DNA from 2 places in the Streptomyces sp. GL_140 genome. Region 1 is predicted to be linked to the other one. Evidence: riboswitches for the same ligand, from Rfam matches in the RefSeq annotation. Region 1 holds a riboswitch; the other holds the start of a gene.
What was found. Region 1 has a riboswitch for glycine ahead of gcvP (aminomethyl-transferring glycine dehydrogenase). Riboswitches for the same ligand answer to the same signal wherever they lie in the genome.
Positions count from the first base shown of each region.

Region 1 (10,441 bases):
CGGGCAGCGGCTGACGTCGCTCTCGGCGATCAGGGCCGCCGGTGACGCGATACTGGTCGACAACAGGCCGTTGGTGCCTCCGTACGAAGTGCTGGCGATCGGCGACAAGAAGCGGCTCGGAACCACGTTCCAGGACTCCGCGGACGGCCAGTACCTGCACGTGCTGCAGGAGAGCTACGGGATCCGCTACAGCCTGTCTCCCGAGGACGAGGTACGGCTGCCCGCCGCGTCGAGCCTGACCGTACGTACAGCTACAGCAGTAGAGCAGCAGAAGGGTGCATCGTGATCGCGGTACTGGGCCTCGTGGTCGGAGTGGTGGTCGGACTTCTGGTCCGGCCCGAAGTGCCGGCCGTGGTGGAGCCTTATCTCCCGATCGCCGTGGTGGCGGCGCTGGACGCGGTGTTCGGGGGCTTGCGCGCGATGCTGGACGGCATCTTCGTGGACAAGGTCTTCGTGGTGTCGTTCCTGTCCAACGTGGTCGTGGCCGCGCTGATCGTCTTCCTCGGCGACAAGCTGGGCGTCGGTTCGCAGCTGTCCACGGGTGTGGTCGTCGTTCTGGGCATCCGCATCTTCTCCAACGCCGCGGCCATCCGCCGGCACGTGTTCCGGGCGTGAGGCCGATGAGTACGAACGACACCCCGCCCGAGGAGCCGAGGGGTCCGGGGCAGCCGCCGAAGCAGGAGCCGGCCGCTCCCACCGGTCCGGCCGAGGAGCGCGCGGCGTGGAACCCGCCACCGCAGGAGGAGCCGGTCGCGCGAGACGCCCCGGCCGAGCCCGAGGAGACCGGCCGGCAGCGGCTGGCCGCCGGGCTGTGGCCGCCGCGGGTGAGCCGGGCTCAACTGATCGTCGCGGTGCTGCTGTTCGTCCTGGGGCTCGGTCTGGCGATCCAGGTACGGTCCAACAGCGACTCCAGCGCGCTGCGCGGTGCCCGTCAGGAGGACCTCGTACGGATCCTCGACGAGCTGGACGGGCGCACCAAGCGGCTGGAGGACGAGAAGCAGAAGCTCGACGAGCAGCGCCGGGAGCTGGAGAGCAGCTCCAACCAGGCCGAGGAGGCCCGGAAGCAGACCGTCGAGAAGGAACGTCAACTCGGGATCCTGGCCGGTACGGTGGCCGCGCAGGGGCCGGGGATCGTGCTGAAGATCTCCGATCCCAAGAACCAGGTGCAGTCGGACAAGCTGCTGGACACCCTCCAGGAGCTGCGTGCGGCCGGGGCCGAGGCGATCCAGATCAACGGCGTGCGGATCGTGGCGGGCTCGTATTTCTCGGACGAGGGCGGCGGGGTCGCGATCGACGGTAAGAAGATCACACAGCCCTATGAATTCAAGGTGATCGGCAAGCCGCAGGACCTGGAGCCGGCGCTCAACATTCCGGGCGGCGTGGTCCAGTCGCTGGAGAAGGAGCAAGCGGTCGTCACCGTCACACGACCGGCGAAGATCGTCGTGGATGCCTTGCGGGCTGCGAAGCAGCCTGACTACGCTCGGTCGTCATCGCCGTGAGGCGGGACGCAGAGCAGACCGGCTCACGCGGGCGAATGCCTGCGGGGGGTCGGCGCACCGAAGTCGTGGTACGTGGTGGAAACTGTCTGATGGTTACGGACGTTGTGAGAATGTCCGGGTCGGCAGGTGTTGCATTCGGAGTTCGTCCTGCCCCACGGGCGGGTCTGTTTCGGTCAAGGGGAATCGCCCGTGAAGTTGTTTGAGAAGTTGTTCGGCAAGAAGAACCGCGAGGAAAGTGGCGCGGCCAGGCACCGCGCGGGGCATGGAGACGTGGAAGGGCAGGGCGACCGGCCGCTCTTCCGTGACGAGGTTGCGGGCGCGGGTGATATTTCGGGCGCACAGGGCGCGTCGACTGTTGACCCTGCCGGTACCGGACGCATAGGTTTCGGTGAACCATCAACCTCAAGTACGGGTGGAGGGTTTAACCCCGACCCGTATGCCACCAATGCCTCCGCGGGGCAGCCGCGGCGCGAGGAGCCGTCCATGTCGGCCGAGCAGATTTGCAGCAGGTGCGGGCACCGCAGCGATGCGGCGAGCCGATTCTGCTCCAACTGCGGGGCGCCGTTGCGGGCGGGTCTGACGCCGGAGCGTGCCTCGGAGACCACGTCCACCATTTCGATCTCGGGCCTCGAGGCCTACGAGGCCGAGGTGTCGGGACAGACGCACGTGTCGTCCTCACTGTCCCCCGAGGCCCAGGCCGCGGTGGAAGCACTGCCTCCGGGTTCCGCTCTGCTCATCGTGCGGCGCGGCCCCAACTCCGGCAGCCGCTTCCTCTTGGACGGAGAGCTGACGACGGCCGGCCGGCACCCGCAGAGCGACATCTTCCTGGACGACGTCACCGTCTCCAGGCGCCATGTCGAGTTCCGCAGGAGCCACGACGGCGGCTTCACCGTCGCCGATGTCGGCAGCCTCAACGGCACGTACGTGAACCGTGAACCGATCGACTCCGTCTCCCTCCACAACGGCGACGAAGTGCAGATCGGCAAGTACCGGCTGGTCTTCTACGCGAGCCTGCGGGGCATCTGACCCTCCTCCGGATCCTGTCCGGGGGACTCCCCAGGGAAGGTCCCATGCTGCGCACCCCGACAGGCGGTGCCGGAAACGGCACCGCCGCCTCGGCCCGACGGCTGGTGAGCATCGGCACGGTGCTCACGATGCTGCGTGAAGAGTTCCCCGAAGTCACGATCTCGAAGATCCGCTTCCTGGAGGCGGAGGGGCTCGTGGAGCCCCGGCGCACACCATCCGGATACCGCAAGTTCAGCACCGACGACGTGGACCGCCTCGCCCATATCCTCCGGCTCCAGCGCGACCACTACCTTCCGTTGAAGGTCATCCGCGAGCAGCTCGACGCGCTCGCCCGCGGCGAGCAGATCCGTATCCCGGCGCCCGCCGCGCACGGGGAATCCGTCGACCCCACGAGTCCCGTGGTCCTGTACGGCGAGGTGGGCCGGGAGCGGTCGACCGTGGCCCGGGTGGGCCGGGCCGAGCTGATCGCCGCCGCGGAGGTGGACGAGGTACAGCTCATCGAGTGGGAGTCGTACGGGCTGATCGCGGAGGCACCCGGCGGTGGGTTCGACGCGGAGGCGGTCACCGTGGCCCGTCTGGTGGCCGATCTCGGCCGGTTCGGGCTGGAGCCGCGCCACCTGCGGGCGATGAAGGCTGCGGCCGACCGGGAGGCCGGCCTGGTCGAACAGGTCGTCGCACCATTGCGCCGCCACCGCAACCCGCAGACCAGGGCACATGCCGAGGCCACCTTGAAGGAGCTCGCGGGGCTCTCCGTGAGGCTGCACGAGGCCTTGGTGCAGACGGCGCTCGGGGTGCGGCTGCCCTGATCCGGGGGGCCTTCGGAGGAGTCGCGGGGGACTCCTCCGGGCGGCCTTGGGGGAGCCCGACTACCCAAACCGGCCGGGCAGGTCCTAGGGTTGCTGTGTGAACGAGCTCGACGTTGTGGGTGTCCGGGTGGAAATGCCCTCGAACCAACCGATCGTGCTCCTGCGTGAAGTGGGAGGCGATCGGTACCTCCCCATCTGGATCGGACCAGGGGAGGCGACCGCCATTGCCTTCGCGCAGCAGGGCATGGCTCCTGCCCGCCCGCTGACGCACGACCTTTTCAAGGACGTGCTGGAGGCGATCGGCGAGGAACTCACCGAAGTCCGGATCACGGATCTGCGGGAGGGTGTTTTCTACGCGGAGCTCGTCTTCGCCAGCGGGGTCGAGGTGAGCGCGAGGCCGTCCGACGCCATAGCGCTCGCCCTGCGCACCGGGACGCCGATCTACGGCAGCGACGGCGTGCTGGACGACGCCGGAATTGCGATCCCGGACGAGCAGGAGGACGAGGTGGAGAAGTTCCGCGAGTTCCTCGACCAGATCTCGCCCGAGGACTTCGGCACCGGCCCGCACTGAGCCGGGGCAGCGGCGTCCTCGGGGCGTTCCTGGACGCAGCCTCAAAGGAGATTGCAGCCCATTCGAGTAGCCTTTCCCCGCAATGGGGTACGGGAAACCACTCTCAGGGTGATTATCACTCGGCGTGCCGAGTGTGGCGATCGTTGACGCACCCCTGGTGACTGCCTACCTTCAAGGTGGCAGGTCAAGGACGGAGGGTCGGCGTGAGAGTCACGGGCGACGGTACGACCGGGGGCATCCCCGCACGGAGTGACGGTGGGCCGTACCCGCTGCACGGTGGTGCGGTGAGCTCCGCGCGCCGTCAGCCGGAGCCCGCGCCGCTGGGTTCGGTGGGGTCGGTGGGACCCCAGGGCGGCGAGGCGGCTCCCGAGCAGGTCGGCTACCGCGGGCCGACGGCTTGCGCCGCGGCCGGCATCACCTACCGGCAGCTCGACTACTGGGCGCGGACGGGGCTGGTGGAGCCGAGCGTGCGTCCCGCGTACGGGTCGGGCACGCAGCGGCTGTACAGCTTCCGGGACGTGGTCGTCCTCAAGATCGTCAAGCGCTTCCTGGACACCGGGGTGGCGCTGCAGAACATCCGCACCGCCGTGCAGCACCTGAGCGACAGCGGGTTGTCGGACCTCGAGCGCATGACGTTGATGAGCGACGGCGCCACGGTCTACGAGTGCACCTCGCCTGAACAGGTCGTCGGCCTGCTCCAGGGCGGACAGGGCATCTTCGGGATCGCCGTCGGCGTGGTCTGGCGCGATGTCGAGAACGCCCTGTCGCAGCTCCACGGGGAGCGCGTGGACACCGGTGAGACGGTGGTCGGGCACAACCCCACCGACGAGCTGGCCGCGCGGCGCAACCGGGCGGTCTAGGCCGTCTAGGAGCTCGTGTACCGAGGCCGTCCGGCCGGGCCCGCCATGACGGCGGGCCCGGCCGGACGGCCTCGGGCCGTTTGTCAGTGGCGTAGGGCAGCATCGGTGCGGTGAGAGCCGCGCCGACCATCATGCATCTGGACATGGACGCCTTCTACGCGTCCGTGGAGCAGGCGTCGAAGCCGAGCCTGCGCGGCAAGGCCGTCATCGTCGGCGGGCTCGGTCCGCGCGGGGTCGTCGCCACCTGTTCGTACGAGGCCAGGCGGTTCGGGGTCCACTCGGCGATGCCGACGGCGCAGGCGCGGCGGCTCTGCCCGAACGGCGCGTACCTGATCCCGCGCTTCGGTCTCTACAGGGCGGTCAGCGACACCGTCATGGCCCTCCTGCGGCAGCTGTCGCCGCTGGTGGAGCCCCTGAGCCTGGACGAGGCCTTCGTGGACCTGGAGGCGGGCGGGGTCGCCTTCGACGCGGAGTCCGCACGGGTAGTCGGGGAACGGCTGCGGGCCGACATCATGGCCGCGACCGGGCTCAGCGGATCGGTCGGGCTGGCCGGGTCCAAGATGCTGGCCAAGGTGGCCTCCGAGGAGGCCAAGCCCGCGGGGCTGCTGCTGATCGAGGTCGGCACCGAGCGGGCCCATCTCGCGCCGATGTCGGTGCGGACCCTGCCCGGGGTGGGGCCGGCCACCGGGGAGCACCTGCGGCGGGCCGGGATCACCACGGTGGGGGAGCTGGCGGCGGCGGGCGAGGACGAACTGGTCCGGATGGTGGGGCGCTCGCACGGGGTCGGGCTCTACCGGATGGCCAGGGGCGTGGACGAGCGGCCGGTGGTCGCCGAGCGCGACGCGAAATCGGTGTCGGTCGAGGACACCTTCGACGTGGACCTGCACGACCGGGTCCGGATCCGGGGCGAGGTGCAGCGGCTCGCGGACCGGTGCGTGCGGCGGCTGCGGGAGTCCGGCCACTCGGGGCGGACCATCGTGCTCAAGGTGCGGCGGTACGACTTCTCGACGCTGACCCGGTCCGAGACCCTGCGGGGGCCGACCGACGACCCGGCGGTGGTGCGGGAGGCCGCGGCGCGGCTTCTGGAGGCGGTGGACACCACGGGCGGGGTGCGGCTGCTGGGGGTGGGCGTGACGGGGCTGGCGGACTACACGCAGGAGGATCTGTTCGCCTTCGCCGTGACGCTGACCGCTGCGGGGGAAGGGGATGCCGCTGGGCCGGAGGGGGTCGAAGGGGCCGAGGAGACGGGTGCGGTCGCCGACGCGGAGGGCTCGGTAGCGCCCGGTGGTAAGGGTGGGGTCCAGCCGGAGCAGGGCGCCGCGGAGCCCGGCGCGGGGCGGCCCGGCGGCGCGCAGGCTCCGGCCGCCGTGGACTCCGAGGGCGGCAGCGCGCCGCCCGGTGAGGGCGACGCCGGCTCCGGGCGGCTGTGGCAGGCCGGGAGTGATGTGCGGCACACGGTGTACGGGCCCGGGTGGGTGCAGGGGAGCGGGGTCGGGCGGGTGACCGTGCGGTTCGAGGAGCCCGGCTCGGAGCCGGGCCGGGTACGGACCTTCCGGGTGGACGACCCCGAGCTGGAGCCGTCCGATCCGCTTCCGCTGGTGGGGAGTGGTGGTGTGCCCGGCTAGGCCTTCATCTTTCGGATCTTGTCGGCTCTCGTCGGCCTTCGTCAGTCCTCGTCGCCCGCCAGGCGGCCGAAGTCGTGGCTGAAGTCGCTGGGCAGGGCCACGTCGAGGCCGTAGTGGTGGTAGAGCTGGAGCTCCTGCTCGGGGGAGAGGTGGCGGCCGACGCCGAAGTCGGGGGCGTCCTTGATGAGGGAGCGGTCGAAGGGCACGCGCAGGGTGTCGCCCACCATCTCGCTGGGTTCCAGGGGAACGAAGGCGTCCCGGCTGAAGAGGCCGGTCCGGACGGCGGCCCATTCCGGGACGCCCGTGGCATCGTCGAGGTAGACCTCGTCGACGGTGCCGATCTTGGCACCATTGCGGTCGAACGCCTTGCGGCCGATCAGGCTGCGGGGATCGATGTCGGTCTGCACGTTCCGGTCCCTCCATTTGGTCGCAACTCCTCCGTAATGACTACAAAAGTGCATTTCCGGAGAGTGGGCCACTCGGGGAGGGGCCGAGATCCTCGCTGGTAGGCTGGGTAACGGCTGTTGACCCTGTGCGGGAGAGTCCTCCAAGTGAGCAAGACGGGGGCGCCGAAGGAGCAAATCCTCCCCGGAATCTCTCAGGCATACGTACCGCACGTGGTGAGGCCACTCTGGAAAGTAGGGGCGGTACCGGGCGCGCAGTGCCGGTTCCTTCCCTCACCGACGGTGAAAGCCGGACCCCCGGGAGACCCCCGCGTGGCCCGGTGAAGCTCTCAGGTTGTGATGACAGAGGGGGAGGCCGTCCGGGTGCCCGCGCCGTGGTGCCCCTCGCAGGTCGTACGACCCAGGAGGCCTCCGTACATGACCGCCAACCGCATTCCGCTCTCCCAGCTGGAGCGAGGCATCCCCTTCGAGCAGCGCCACATCGGCCCTGATGCCGAGGCGCAGGCGAAGATGCTCGCCCAGGTGGGCTACGGCTCGCTGGACGAACTGACCGCCGCAGCGGTGCCGGATGTGATCAAGACCACTGCCGCGCTGAACCTGCCCGAGGCGCGGACCGAGGCCGAGGTGCTCGCCGAGCTGCGTCAGCTCGCCGACCGCAACCAGGTCCTCTCCTCCATGATCGGCCTGGGTTACTACGGCACCTTCACGCCGCCGGTGATCCTGCGCAACGTCATGGAGAACCCGGCCTGGTACACGGCGTACACGCCGTACCAGCCCGAGATCTCGCAGGGCCGCCTGGAAGCCCTGCTGAACTTCCAGACCGTCGTCGCCGAGCTGACCGGCCTGCCGACCTCCGGCGCCTCCCTGCTCGACGAGGGCACCGCGGCCGCCGAGGCCATGACGCTGGCCCGCCGCGTGGGCAAGGCCAAGGGCAACGTCTTCCTCGTCGACGCCGACGCGCTGCCGCAGACCATCGCCGTGATCCAGACCCGCGCCGAGCCGATCGGCATCGACGTGGTCGTCGCCGACCTCTCCGAGGGCATCCCGGCCGAGGCCGCCGAGCGCGGCATCTACGGCGTGCTCGTGCAGTACCCGGGCGCCTCCGGTGCCGTACGGGACATCAAGCCGGTCATCGACCGGGCCCACGAGCTCGGCGCGATCGTCGCCGTCTCCGCCGACCTGCTCGCCCTGACCCTGCTGACCTCCCCGGGCGAGCTGGGCGCGGACATCGCCGTCGGCACCACCCAGCGCTTCGGCGTCCCGATGGGCTTCGGCGGACCGCACGCCGGCTACATGGCCGTCCAGGCCAAGCACGCCCGCTCGCTGCCCGGCCGCCTCGTCGGCGTCTCCGTGGACGCGGACGGCAACAAGGCTTACCGCCTGGCCCTCCAGACCCGTGAGCAGCACATCCGCCGCGAGAAGGCCACCAGCAACATCTGCACCGCGCAGGTGCTGCTCGCCGTCATGGCCGGCATGTACGCGGTCTACCACGGCCCGGACGGCCTGCGGACGATCGCCCGCCGCACCCACCGCTACGCCACCCTGCTCGCCGCCGGCCTGAAGGCCGGCGGGGTCGAGGTCGTGCACGGCGCCTACTTCGACACCCTCACCGCCCGCGTCCCGGGCCGTGCCGCCGAGGTCGTGGCCGCGGCCCGCGAGGGCGGGGTCAACCTGTACCAGGTGGACGCCGATCTGGTCTCCGCCGCGTGCGACGAGACCACCCTGCGCGCCGACGTGGACGCCGTTTGGGCGGCCTTCGGGGTGACCGCCGACCTGGAGGAGCTCGACGCCGTCACCGCCGACGCGCTGCCCGAGGGGCTGCTGCGCAAGGACGCGTACCTGGCCCACCCGGTCTTCCACCAGCACCGCTCCGAGACCGCGATGCTGCGCTACCTGCGCAAGCTCTCGGACAAGGACTACGCGCTGGACCGCGGCATGATCCCGCTGGGCTCCTGCACCATGAAGCTCAACGCGACCACCGAGATGGAGTCGGTCACCTGGCCCGAGTTCGGCCAGCTGCACCCCTTCGCCCCGGTGGAGCAGGCGGAGGGCTACCTCACGCTCATCACCGAGCTGGAGGAACGTCTCTGCGAGGTCACCGGCTACGACAAGGTCTCCATTCAGCCGAACGCCGGCTCCCAGGGTGAGCTCGCCGGTCTGCTGGCCGTCCGCGCCTACCACCGGGCGAACGGCGACGAGCAGCGCACCGTCTGTCTCATCCCGTCCTCCGCGCACGGCACCAACGCCGCGAGCGCCGTGATGGCCGGCATGAAGGTCGTCGTGGTCAAGACCGCCGACGACGGCGAGGTGGACGCGGCCGACCTGCGCGCCAAGATCGAGCAGTACCGCGACGAGCTCGCCGTCCTGATGATCACCTACCCCTCCACGCACGGTGTGTTCGAGGAGCACGTCGCCGACATCTGCGCCCAGGTGCACGACGCCGGCGGCCAGGTCTACGTGGACGGCGCCAACCTCAACGCCCTGGTGGGCCTGGCCAAGCCCGGTCACTTCGGTGGCGACGTCTCGCACCTGAACCTGCACAAGACCTTCTGCATCCCGCACGGCGGCGGCGGCCCCGGCGTCGGTCCGGTCGGCGTCCGGGCCCACCTGGCCCCGTACCTGCCCAACCACCCGCTCCAGCCGACCGCCGGCCCCGAGACGGGCGTCGGCCCGATCTCGGCCGCTCCGTGGGGCTCGGCCGGCATCCTGCCGATCTCCTGGTCGTACGTGCGCCTGATGGGCGGCGAGGGCCTCAAGCGCGCCACCCAGGTGGCGGTGCTCGGCGCGAACTACATCGCCAAGCGCCTGGAGCCGCACTACCCAGTGCTCTACACCGGACCGGGCAACCTGGTCGCGCACGAGTGCATCATCGACATGCGCCCGCTGTCCAAGGCCACGGGCGTCAGCATCGACGACATCGCCAAGCGCCTGATCGACTACGGCTTCCACGCGCCGACCATGTCCTTCCCGGTCGCCGGGACGCTCATGATCGAGCCGACGGAGTCCGAGGACCTCGCCGAGATCGACCGCTTCTGCGACGCGATGATCGCCATCCGCGCCGAGATCGAGCGGGTCGCGGGCGGCGAGTGGCCGGTGGACGACAACCCGCTGGCCAACTCCCCGCACACGGCGGCGGCGTTGGGCGGCGAGTGGAACCACCCGTACACCCGTGACGAGGCCGTCTTCCCGGGCGGGGTGTCGGCCGCGGAGAAGTACTGGCCGCCGGTGCGCCGCATCGACGGCGCCTTCGGTGACCGGAACCTGGTGTGTTCCTGCCCGCCGCTGGACGAGTACGACAACTAGGCCTTCGCGGGCCCGCGGCGGGAGCCGTGCGGTTCTGAGGTCTTCCAGTGCATGACGAAGGGGCCGGTCCGGGAGTGGTACTCCTGGGCCGGCCCCTTTCGGCGCTCGCTGTCGGCGGACGGGCCCGGCTAGGCGGCCTTCATCACGTGCGCTGCGGAGAGCGTGCGGTGCGGAGCGATGATCTGGCCGTCCGGCAGCAGCTCACCGGTGTCCTCGAAGAGCAGGACGCCGTTGCACAGCAGGCTCCAGCCCTGTTCCGGGTGGACGGCCACGGGGTGTGCGGCCTCCCGGTCGGCGGAGTCGGCTGACGGGCATGCTGGCTTGTGCTGGCACATGGATGCGTTCTT
Region 1 is NZ_CM174404.1:1,492,040-1,502,480, reverse strand. It holds gene AC3IYJ_RS07000 (DUF881 domain-containing protein) at 1-286, shown strand, start outside; gene AC3IYJ_RS06995 (small basic family protein) at 283-615, shown strand; gene AC3IYJ_RS06990 (DUF881 domain-containing protein) at 621-1,499, shown strand; gene AC3IYJ_RS06985 (FHA domain-containing protein) at 1,689-2,525, shown strand; gene ftsR (transcriptional regulator FtsR) at 2,570-3,331, shown strand; gene AC3IYJ_RS06975 (bifunctional nuclease family protein) at 3,429-3,902, shown strand; gene AC3IYJ_RS06970 (MerR family transcriptional regulator) at 4,106-4,762, shown strand; gene AC3IYJ_RS06965 (DNA polymerase IV) at 4,873-6,387, shown strand; gene AC3IYJ_RS06960 (PRC-barrel domain-containing protein) at 6,429-6,794, opposite strand; glycine riboswitch at 6,913-7,011, shown strand; gene gcvP (aminomethyl-transferring glycine dehydrogenase) at 7,209-10,094, shown strand; gene AC3IYJ_RS06950 (DUF5999 family protein) at 10,223-10,429, opposite strand.

Region 2 (10,441 bases), 4.4 Mb from region 1:
CCCGAACGTGACAAGAACACGACGAGCCCGCCCCCGGGAAGGGGTCGGGCTCATCGTGTTCTCGTCACGTTCGGCAGTCGCTGGGTCCTACGGCAGGGGGTTGTAGATGAAGGACTCGTGCGAGTTGGACTGGCCGATCGCGGTGAAGCCCGAACCGTTGGACTGGGCACCGTTGTTCTGGTTGGACGCACCGAAGCCGGAGGCGACCTGCTGAGCGGTGGAGGAGTTGCCGAGGTTGCTGCCGCCTACGCCGCTGCCGAGGATGCCGGCGAGGGCCGCGTTCGACGCGGTCCCGGCCGCACCGGCCCCGTTGTCGGCCTGGGCGACGCCGGAGAGCAGCGCGAAGGCGAAGGGGAGCGATGCGACAGCCGCCATCACGCGGATGCTGCGGGTGGTTGCCATGATTGAAGTCCTCCAGTTAAGCAAAAAGGCTGTGGTCCAAGGCGGTTGGCCGACCGCCGGGGGTGTGGACGCGACGTCGTGCCCCCACCCTGGCGCAAGTGATCATCAAGAAACCAGCCCAGACCGCCTTGTTCCCCCGCAAGCGTGAGCAACTCACTCCCAAACCTCATATCCCACCCAATTTCGAACGCAGTTACATGCGTAACCCGCCCAATAGCCGTGAGGGGGACGGAAGTGCGGAACGAGAACGGCCCGGGGCCCCGATGCAGCGCATCGGGGCCCCGGGCCGTTCGGGTCGGACTGAGTGCGTCAGCACTCGATGACGTTGACCGCCAGGCCGCCTCGGGCGGTTTCCTTGTACTTGACCTTCATGTCGGCGCCCGTCTCCTTCATGGTCTTGATGACCTTGTCGAGGGAGACCTTGTGGGTGCCGTCGCCGCGCATGGCCATCTTGGCCGCCGTGACGGCCTTGACCGCCGCCATGCCGTTGCGTTCGATGCAGGGGATCTGGACGAGGCCGCCGACCGGGTCGCAGGTCAGGCCGAGGTTGTGCTCCATGCCGATCTCGGCCGCGTTCTCGACCTGCTCCGGGGTGCCGCCCAGGACCTCGGCGAGGGCTCCGGCCGCCATCGAGCAGGCCGAGCCGACCTCGCCCTGGCAGCCGACCTCGGCGCCGGAGATCGAGGCGTTCTCCTTGAAGAGCATGCCGATCGCGCCCGCGGCGAGGAGGAAGCGGACCACGCCGTCCTCGTCCGCGCCGGGCACGAAGTTCATGTAGTAGTGCAGGACCGCCGGGATGATGCCCGCGGCGCCGTTGGTGGGGGCGGTGACGACCCGGCCGCCCGCCGCGTTCTCCTCGTTGACGGCCATCGCGTACAGCGTCGCCCACTCCATGGCGTGCGCCTGCGGGTCGCCCTCGGCTCGCAGCTGGCGGGCGGTGCCCGCGGCGCGCCGCTTGACCCGCAGACCGCCCGGCAGGATGCCCTCACGGGACATGCCGCGCGAGACGCAGGACTGCATGACGCGCCAGATTTCGAGGAGACCCTCGCGGATCTCGTCCTCGGTGCGCCAGGCCTTCTCGTTCTCCAGCATCATCGAGGAGATCGACAGGCCGGTCTCGTTCGCGAGGCGGAGCATCTCGTCGCCGCTGCGGAAGGGGTACTTCAGCGGGGTGTCGTCGAGCTTGATCCGGTCCTCGCCGACCGCGTCCTCGTCCACGACGAAGCCGCCGCCCACCGAGTAGTACGTCTTCTCCAGGAGTGGCGTGCCCGCCGCGTCGTACGCGAAGAGGGTCATGCCGTTCGCGTGGTACGGCAGCGACCTGCGCCGGTGCAGGATCAGCTGGTTCGGCTCGTCGAAGGCGATCTCGTGGACATCGCCTATTTCGGTGCCCAGCAGCCGCAGGCGGCCCGTCTTGCGGATGCGCTCGACCTCGTCGTCGGCGGTCTCCACGTTCACGGTGCGGGGGGAGTGGCCTTCCAGGCCCAGCAGGACGGCCTTGGGGGTGCCGTGGCCGTGGCCGGTCGCTCCGAGGGAGCCGAAGAGCTCGGCGCGGACGGAGACGGTCTGGGCGAGGAAACCATCCTTCTTGAGCCGGGTCACGAACATGCGCGCGGCGCGCATCGGGCCGACGGTGTGGGAGGAGGAAGGACCGATGCCGATCGAGAAGAGATCGAAGACGGAGATGGCCACGGTTGCGGACTCCTATGTCTGCTCGTGGGTGGGAGCGGGGCAGGGAGGGGCGGGATGGGGCGGGATGGGGAGGCGGAGGCGGAGTGATCGGGGTGATCTGCGGATTTTGTCCGGCAGTCGAGCTTAACGCGGTGAGGTGAACAGCTCGGCCGCCGGACGGGTCGGGAGGGGGACGCTCAGGCGAGGGGGATCAGGCGTGGGTCAGTTCGCGCTCCGGTGCGTCGGCCCCCTCCGGGGAGGCGGGGGCGTCGGCGGCGTCCAGGACCGGGTCCGGGCCCGGCAGGCCCGCGTAGTGGGCCTTGACCCCGGACCGTACGGCCCAGAAGTAGAAGCCCAGGGCCGAGAGGCCCACGATGGCGATGTCCACGCCGCCCGGGATGACCCCGTGGCCGCCGAATTCCTCGCTGCCGAGCGCCGACAGCGTGCCCAGCCACAGCAGGAAGGCGATCATCCACCAGGCCGGGGCGAACTGCTTGGCCAGGTTCTTCTCGCCCTTGCGCTTGAGCACCACGGCCGCGATCGGGGCGGCCACCAGGGTGAGCAGCACCACCTTGCCGGTGTCCGGCCACTTGGACCAGTACAGGGCGCAGGCGGCGAAGGCGAAGGTGACCGGGCAGAGGATCTTGGCCGCCGGGAGGCGGAAGGGGCGCGGCAGCTCGGGCTTCGTCCGGCGGAAGACGCCGACGGCGATCGGGCCCATCAGGTACGAGACCACCATCGCGGCGGAGACGACGCTGGCCAGGGCTTCCCAGCTGTGACCGACGGTGACCAGGAGCAGGACCGAGAAGCCGAGGTTCAGCCACATGGCGGGGCGGGCGGTGCCGTACTTGGGGTGCACCTCGCGGATCTTCTTCGGGAAGAAGCCGGTGTCGGCGAGGTTCTGCGCCATGTACGAGGCCGAGGCGACGTTTCCGATGTTGGCACCGGAGGGCGAGATGAACGCACCGAACTGGAGCATCGTGACGACCCAGTGGAGCATCAGCATCTTGGCCAGGTCGGCGAAGGGCGAGGAGAAGTTGATGCCGCTCCAGCCGCCGGCCTCGGCCAGCTTCTCCGGCGGGACGCCGCCGATGAAGGCGATCTGCAGGGCCAGGTAGATGACCAGGCCGAGCGAGAGCGCGCCGACGAGGGCCAGCGGGATGGCGCGGCCGGGGTTCTTGGCGGCGCCGCCGAGGTTGACGACGGCCTGGAAGCCGTTGAAGGCGAAGACGACACCGGAGGTGGTGACGGCGGTCATGACCGCGGACCAGCCGTTGGGCGCGAAGCCGCCGTGGTCGGTGAAGTTGCCGGTGTGGAAGCCGGAGGCGATCAGGGCGATGACGGCGAGCACCGGGATGGCGAACTTGACCAGGGTGAGCAGGTTGTTCGCCTTGGCGAGCAGCGCCACCGACCAGTAGCAGACCAGCCACAGCGCCACGGTCAGGAAGAGGGCCATCGCCATGCCGGAGGTCGTCAGACCGCCGTTCTCCACGAGGCCCTTGGCCCAGCCGAAGTTCCAGGAGGACATGTACTGGGTGCCGGCGATCGACTCGATCGGGATCAGCGCGGCGATGGCGATCCAGACCGCCCAGCCGGTGATGAAGCCCAGCACCGGCCCGTGCGAGATGGTGCCGAAGCGGGCCATCGAGCCGGGCAGCGGGTAGGCCGCGCCCACCTCCGCGTACGACATGGCGATCATGCCGATGAAGACGGCACCGATGACCCAGGCGATGATGGCCGCCGGCCCCGCGACCGCGGCCGCCTGGCCCGCTCCGAAGAGCCACCCGGAGCCGAAGATCGAGCCGAGCCCGATCATGATCAGGGCGAAGAGGCTGAGCCCCTTCCTGTTGGCCGAGCTCATGTCCATGCGGTGTGGTGTCCGTCCTGCCAGGGGTGCGGGTGGTCCTTTTATCTGGAGCCTATTTGCCATCTTTTGGCTTATTCAGTGGCAATGGGCCGCATCCGCCTGGGGCTTTGGTCATGAGGAGGGCCCGGCCCTGTGCAAAACAAGACCGGGCCCTCCCAGGCCGGCGCCTAGAGCGTCGGGTACAGCGGGAACTTCGCCGCGAGCGCCGAGACGCGCGCCTTCAGGTCGTCCGCGTCGTAGGCGGGCTTCAGCGCCTGCGCGATGATCTCGGCGACCTCGGTGAAGGCCTCGGCGTCGAAACCGCGGGTGGCCAGCGCCGGCGTACCGATCCGCAGACCCGAGGTGACCATCGGCGGCCGCGGGTCGTTCGGGATGGCGTTGCGGTTGACCGTGATGCCGACCTCGTGGAGGCGGTCCTCGGCCTGCTGACCGTCCAGCTCGGAGTTGCGCAGGTCGACCAGGACCAGGTGCACGTCGGTGCCACCGGTGAGGACGTCCACGCCCACGGCCTTGACGTCGTCCTGGACCAGACGGGCGGCGAGGATCTTCGCGCCCTCCAGGGTGCGCTCCTGGCGCTCCTTGAACTCGGGCGAGGCCGCGACGAGGAAGGAGACCGCCTTGGCCGCGATCACGTGCTCCAGCGGGCCGCCCTGCTGACCCGGGAAGACCGCGGAGTTGATCTTCTTGGCCAGCTCCTGCGTCGACAGGATGACGCCGCCGCGCGGACCGCCGAGGGTCTTGTGCGTGGTGGTGGTGACCACGTGGGCGTGCGGCACCGGGTTCGGGTGCAGACCTGCCGCGACCAGACCGGCGAAGTGCGCCATGTCGACCATCAGGTACGCGCCGACCTCGTCCGCGATACGGCGGAAGGCGGCGAAGTCCAGCTGGCGCGGGTAGGCGGACCAGCCCGCGACGATCAGCTGCGGCTTGGACTCCTTGGCGAGGCGCTCGACCTCGGCCATGTCGACCTCGCCGGTCTCGTCGACGTGGTACGGGACCACGTTGTAGAGCTTGCCCGAGAAGTTGATCTTCATGCCGTGGGTCAAGTGACCGCCGTGGGCCAGGTTCAGGCCCATGATCGTGTCGCCCGGCTTGATCAGCGCGAACATCGCCGCCGCGTTGGCCTGCGCGCCCGAGTGGGGCTGCACGTTCGCGGCCTCGGCACCGAACAGCGCCTTGATGCGGTCGATCGCGATCTGCTCGACGACGTCCACGTGCTCGCAGCCGCCGTAGTAGCGGCGGCCCGGGTAGCCCTCGGCGTACTTGTTGGTCAGGACCGAGCCCTGGGCCTCCATGACGGCGACCGGAGCGAAGTTCTCCGACGCGATCATTTCCAGGGTCGACTGCTGGCGCACGAGCTCGGCGTCGACGGCGGCGGCGACGTCGGGGTCGAGCTCATGGAGGGGGGTGTTCAGTACGGACATCAAGATCCCCTGGGGTCAGTTGTCGGAGTGGGTGAGCGCGGCGTACTCGTCGGCGGAGAGCACGTCCTTCGGCTCCTCCGTCAGACGCACCTTGAACAGCCAGCCACCCTCGAAGGGGGCGGTGTTGACGAGCGCCGGGTCGTCCACGACGTCCTGGTTGGCCTCGACGATCTCACCGGTGACGGGGGAGTACAGGTCGCTGACCGACTTGGTCGACTCCAGCTCGCCACAGGTCTCGCCCTCGGTGACGGTGTCGCCGACCTCGGGGAGCTGGGCGTAGACGACGTCACCGAGCGCGTTGGCCGCGAACTCCGTGATGCCGACCGTCGCGACGCCGTCCACGGCGTCCGACAGCCACTCGTGCTCCTTGGTGTAACGCAGCTGCTGGGGGTTGCTCATGACCTGATTCTCCTGGATGCGGGGGAGTGGATCGAACAGTGGTCTTGCGTGCCGGGACGGACCGGGACGGTGTGCGGGCGCGGGCCCGCGGGCGTGGGCCCGTACGGGAGGCCACGAGGGCGACCCGTACGGTCTCCGATCCGTTGCGGGGTTACTTCTGCCGCTTGTAGAACGGCAGGGCCACGACCTCGTACGCCTCATGCGTACCGCGAATGTCCACGCCGACGCCGGAGGTGCCGGGCGCGGCGTACGCCGCGTCGACGTAGGCCATCGCGATCGGCTTGCCCAGCGTCGGGGACGGGGCGCCCGAGGTGACCTCGCCGACGACCTGGCCGTCGAAGGTGACGGAGAAGCCGGCGCGCGGCACGCGGCGGCCCTCGGCGATCAGGCCGACGAGCTTGCGCGGCGGGTTGGAGGCGGCGCGCTCGGCGGCGGCCTCCAGGGCTGCGCGGCCGACGAACTCGCCCTCCTTCTCGAACTTCACGACCCGGCCCAGACCCGCGTCGAACGGGGTGAGGGAGGTGGTCAGCTCGTGCCCGTACAGCGGCATGCCCGCCTCCAGGCGCAGGGTGTCGCGGCAGGACAGGCCGGCCGGGACCAGGCCGACGCCCTCGCCCGCCTTGGTCAGCGCCTGCCACAGCTCCACGGCGTACTGGGGGGCGACGAACAGCTCGAAGCCGTCCTCGCCGGTGTAGCCCGTGCGCGCGATCAGCGCGGGCACCCCGGCGACCGTGCCGGGCAGGCCGGCGTAGTACTTCAGCCCGTCCAGGTCGGCGTCGGTGAGGGAGGCGAGGATCCCGGGGGACTCGGGACCCTGGACCGCGAGCAGCGCGTAGGCGTCGCGGTCGTCACGGACCTCGGCGTCGAAGCCGGCGGCGCGCTCGGTGATCGCGTCGAGGACGATCTGCGCGTTGGATGCGTTGGCGACCACCATGTACTCGGTCTCGCCCAGGCGGTAGACGATCAGGTCGTCGAGGATGCCGCCGTCTTCCTGGCAGATGTGCGTGTAGCGGGCGCGGCCGACGCCGACGGTGGAGATGTTGCCGACCAGCGCGTAGTCCAGGACCTTGACGGCCTCGGGGCCGGTCAGGGTGATCTCGCCCATGTGGGAGAGGTCGAACAGACCGGCCTTGGTGCGGACGGCGTTGTGCTCGTCGCGCTCGCTCGCGTACCGCAGGGGCATGTCCCAGCCCGCGAAATCGGTCATGGTCGCACCGAGCTCACGGTGCAGCGCATCGAGGGCGGTCAGGCGGGGGGCAGTGCTCATGGGTGTGGCTCCCGGGTCCCAGGGCATGACATGACGAGGAGGAGTTCCTCCCCATCTGTCATCGGAACCTGAGAGGTTCGCCGAGAGTTCCCCGCTTCCAGGGGAAGGTCTTCGACTTGCACCTTGGGTGGAGCCGACGCCGGTGCCCTCATGGGCGCCTGCGCGGCTCGCTTTTCAGATCTGCCTCATCCACGCGGTACGGGGCCTGAGAGATTCAAGGGAGGTACTTGCTCCTTCGGCGTCCGGCACGGCCCTCGGGCCGGTCGGAACTCTCCCGCGTGGATTCAAGCGGCCGGTATGCAGTTGGTGTCCAGATGGCGCACATCATTGCACGGCGTGCGGCCGAATGGGGGAGGGGGGCCGGAAGCAGAGCGGAACCGGGGCCCCCGGATTACCGTCTCTTTACACTCAGGGGTGAAGGGTCCTCGTGACCCGATGCGGGGGAGGCGATCACTGTGCGGAGATTCGGAGCACTGGCGGCGGCGAGTACGGAATCGGGCGCGGGTACGGGGCCTGCGGCGGATGCGGGCGCCGGTGCGGGCGCGGGTGCGGCTCCCGGCGAGCCCTTGGTGTCCGCGGTGCCGACCCAGCGGAGCGTCCCCCGGCCCGGCGCGCCGACGAGGGTACGGGACCTGCGCGGCCCCCGCGCCGCGGCCGGCCCGGCGGCGGTCCCCGGGCGGCTCCGCTTCGCCGAAGGGGACATAGTGGTCGTCTCCGGACTGCCCGGCGGCGGCAAGACCACCCTGCTCAAGCGGGCCGCCGAAGGCGGCGGCATCGACTCCCAGGACGCGCGCGAGCGGTGGGAGCGCCGGATGCCGGCCCTGCTGCCCTACGCCGTCTACCGACCCGTGGTCCGGATCGCGCACTACTGGGGACTGTGGCGGGTGCTCCGCTCCGGCGCCTCGGCCGTGGTCCACGACTGCGGTACGCAGAGCTGGGTGCGCACCCTCCTCGCCCGAGCCGCCCGGCGCCGGGGCCGCGCCCTGCACCTGGTGCTGCTGGACACCACCCCCGAGGAGGCCCGGGCCGGGCAGGCCGCGCGGGGCCGGGGCGTGTCGGCGTACGCCTTCGCCCGGCACCGGGGCGCGGTGGCCCGGCTGCTGCGCGAGGCGGAGTCGGGCCGTCCGCCGGCCGGCTGCGCCTCGGTGGTCCTCCTGGACCGCCCGGCGGCCGCCCGCCTGACGGCGATCGACTTCCACCGGCCCTGCGGCTAGATCGTCCCTTCCACTGCCACCGGCCGTTCAGTGAGCCGCGCCACTACGGCTCCCGCCCCGGCGGACGGCCCGCCTCCGCCCGATAACCTCGGGGCGGAACAAGGGCAAGCAAGCGGAGGCGTACATGTGGCCGGGTAACGAGCTGGAGCAGGTGCTCGGGGCGGCGCTGGGGCAGGCGGATGCCGGCGGGCGGATCCTCGAAGTGCTCGGGCGCAGCCACGTGTGGATCCCGCTGCCCGGGGGCGCGCAGAGCCTGGACCTGCCGACCATGGAGATCAACGGCGCCGCGTACGTGCCCGTCTACACCTCCGAGGAGCAGTTCCGCGTCTGCGCCGGGCCCGCCATGGACTTCGCCGTCGCCCCCGCCGTGGACTTCGCCCGGGGCCTGCCCCCGCAGCTGGGCATCGCGCTCAACCCCGAGGGGGCCGTCGGCGCCCCGCTGCCCCCGCCCGCCGTCGCGGAGCTCTGCCGGATGGGCCGCAGCCCGCTCGACGGCCCCGCCACCGGCGGACGGGTCCGGCTCTTCGAGCCCGACTGGCAGGAGGACCCGGTGGACTTCCTGGCCGCCGCCGCCGAGGAGTTCCGCGCGACCGGAGTCGTCGTGGCCGCCCACCGCTGCCTCGCCAGCGTCGAGGGCGGGGCGCCGCAGCTGTACGTCGGTGTCCGGCTGGTGGGATGGGAGCCCGACATGCGGAACGCCCCGATGGAGGCCCTCGGGCGCGCGCTCGCACGGGTTCCAGCGCCCTGGCCTGTGCAGTTGATCCTCCTGGACGGCGTGGAGGACCCGGTCGTCGACTTCATCGTTACGCGCGTACGCCCCTTCCACCTGATGTAGGCACGCTTAAGCTGGGGGCGGACACGCGTGGGCGACGGGCGGACGAAGAGACGAAGAGGGGTACCGGGTGAGTGCGTCAGGCACGGCCGCGGTCGGGCAGGTCGAGCACATGCTGCGCCAAGTGACTCCCGGGCGCTATGAGAGCTACGAGTCACTCCTGCACGCCCTCGCCGAGGGCCGGCTGTGGATGCTGCTCTGGCAAGGGCAGCCCGGCTCCCCGGACGCCCAGTACGGCGGCGTGGAGGTCGAGAACCTCGGGTACGCGCCCTGCGTGACCTCCCCGCAGGAGCTGGCCGCCAGCGGCTGGAACCGCGGCTACGAGGTGGTCACCGGCCGGGACATCGCCCGCGCCCTCTACCCCGACCGCTGGGGGCTGTGGCTCAACCCGCACGCCCAGGGCGGCGGCGTCGGCATTCCCTGGGCCGACCTGCGCCGGATCGCCACCGGCCTGGAGCGGATGCCGGCCGGGCCGCTGCGGCTGTCCGAGCCCGCCATCGAGCTCCCGCAGTTCTACGGGCTGCTGACGCAGCACGCGCACCGCACGCCCGCCGTGCGCTCGCTGCGCCGCGCCTGGGTGCAGCCCGCGCTGGGGTCCCCGTACCTCGCCGTGGGGCTCGACCTGTACGACGCCTCCGCGCACGCGCTGGAGTCCGTACGGGAAATGATGCGCCAGTCGGTCGGTGTGGTCCCCGAGGGGGTGCCCGTGTGCACGGTCGCGCTCGCGGACGAGCACGACCCCGTCGCGATGTGGCTGCGCGCCCGGACACGGCCGTTCTACGACCGCGAGGGACAGGCGCCCGCCTACTGAGACATCGGTATCAAGCCACCCGAGGCCGCACGGAACAGTCGTTCCGTGCGGCCTTTGCGTTGTCCTGATTTCAACCCTGATGTACGCCCAATAGGCATGGTAGTACGCCGAGTTGGGTGCCATGTCCGATTCCGTACCGAACAGGCTGTCTTGCTCCGCTGAGGTGGCAGCGAAGTCCGGATAACGGGAACTCGACCCTCACATCACGGTTGCGCATCCATTCACCTGCGGGTCTGGCGGCTGATCGAGCGCCCGATGAAGACTCCCCACCCAAGAGCGGGTCAGTCCTCCAAAGACTGGTTCGCCACGGGAAATTCGCTTGTCGTTTCGTACAGCACCACGTGCACCACCAGCAACGCCCGTATCCACGGCGCAGCGCTGCCCGGTGCACCGCACACCCGCACACCGCACTCCGAGCGCCACTCCGCACCAACGCCGCCACAGCGGCGGGCATGGGCCGATCCACCCGTCGGCCGAGAGGGGTCCCCACCACGATGACGGCACCACTGCATGACACGAGCGCGGAAGCACCCGCACCCGTGTCCGTAGCCGAC
Region 2 is NZ_CM174404.1:5,859,046-5,869,486, forward strand. It holds gene AC3IYJ_RS27185 (hypothetical protein) at 88-402, opposite strand; gene AC3IYJ_RS27190 (L-serine ammonia-lyase) at 712-2,094, opposite strand; gene AC3IYJ_RS27195 (APC family permease) at 2,285-3,940, opposite strand; gene glyA (serine hydroxymethyltransferase) at 4,108-5,364, opposite strand; gene gcvH (glycine cleavage system protein GcvH) at 5,380-5,763, opposite strand; gene gcvT (glycine cleavage system aminomethyltransferase GcvT) at 5,915-7,030, opposite strand; glycine riboswitch at 7,215-7,317, opposite strand; gene AC3IYJ_RS27215 (AAA family ATPase) at 7,600-8,244, shown strand; gene AC3IYJ_RS27220 (enhanced serine sensitivity protein SseB) at 8,369-9,079, shown strand; gene AC3IYJ_RS27225 (enhanced serine sensitivity protein SseB C-terminal domain-containing protein) at 9,147-9,887, shown strand; gene AC3IYJ_RS27230 (ABC transporter permease) at 10,382-10,441, shown strand, end outside.
Region 2: it holds a riboswitch for glycine, as region 1 does, so the genes downstream of both, gcvT (glycine cleavage system aminomethyltransferase GcvT) here and gcvP (aminomethyl-transferring glycine dehydrogenase) in region 1, are expected to answer to the same signal.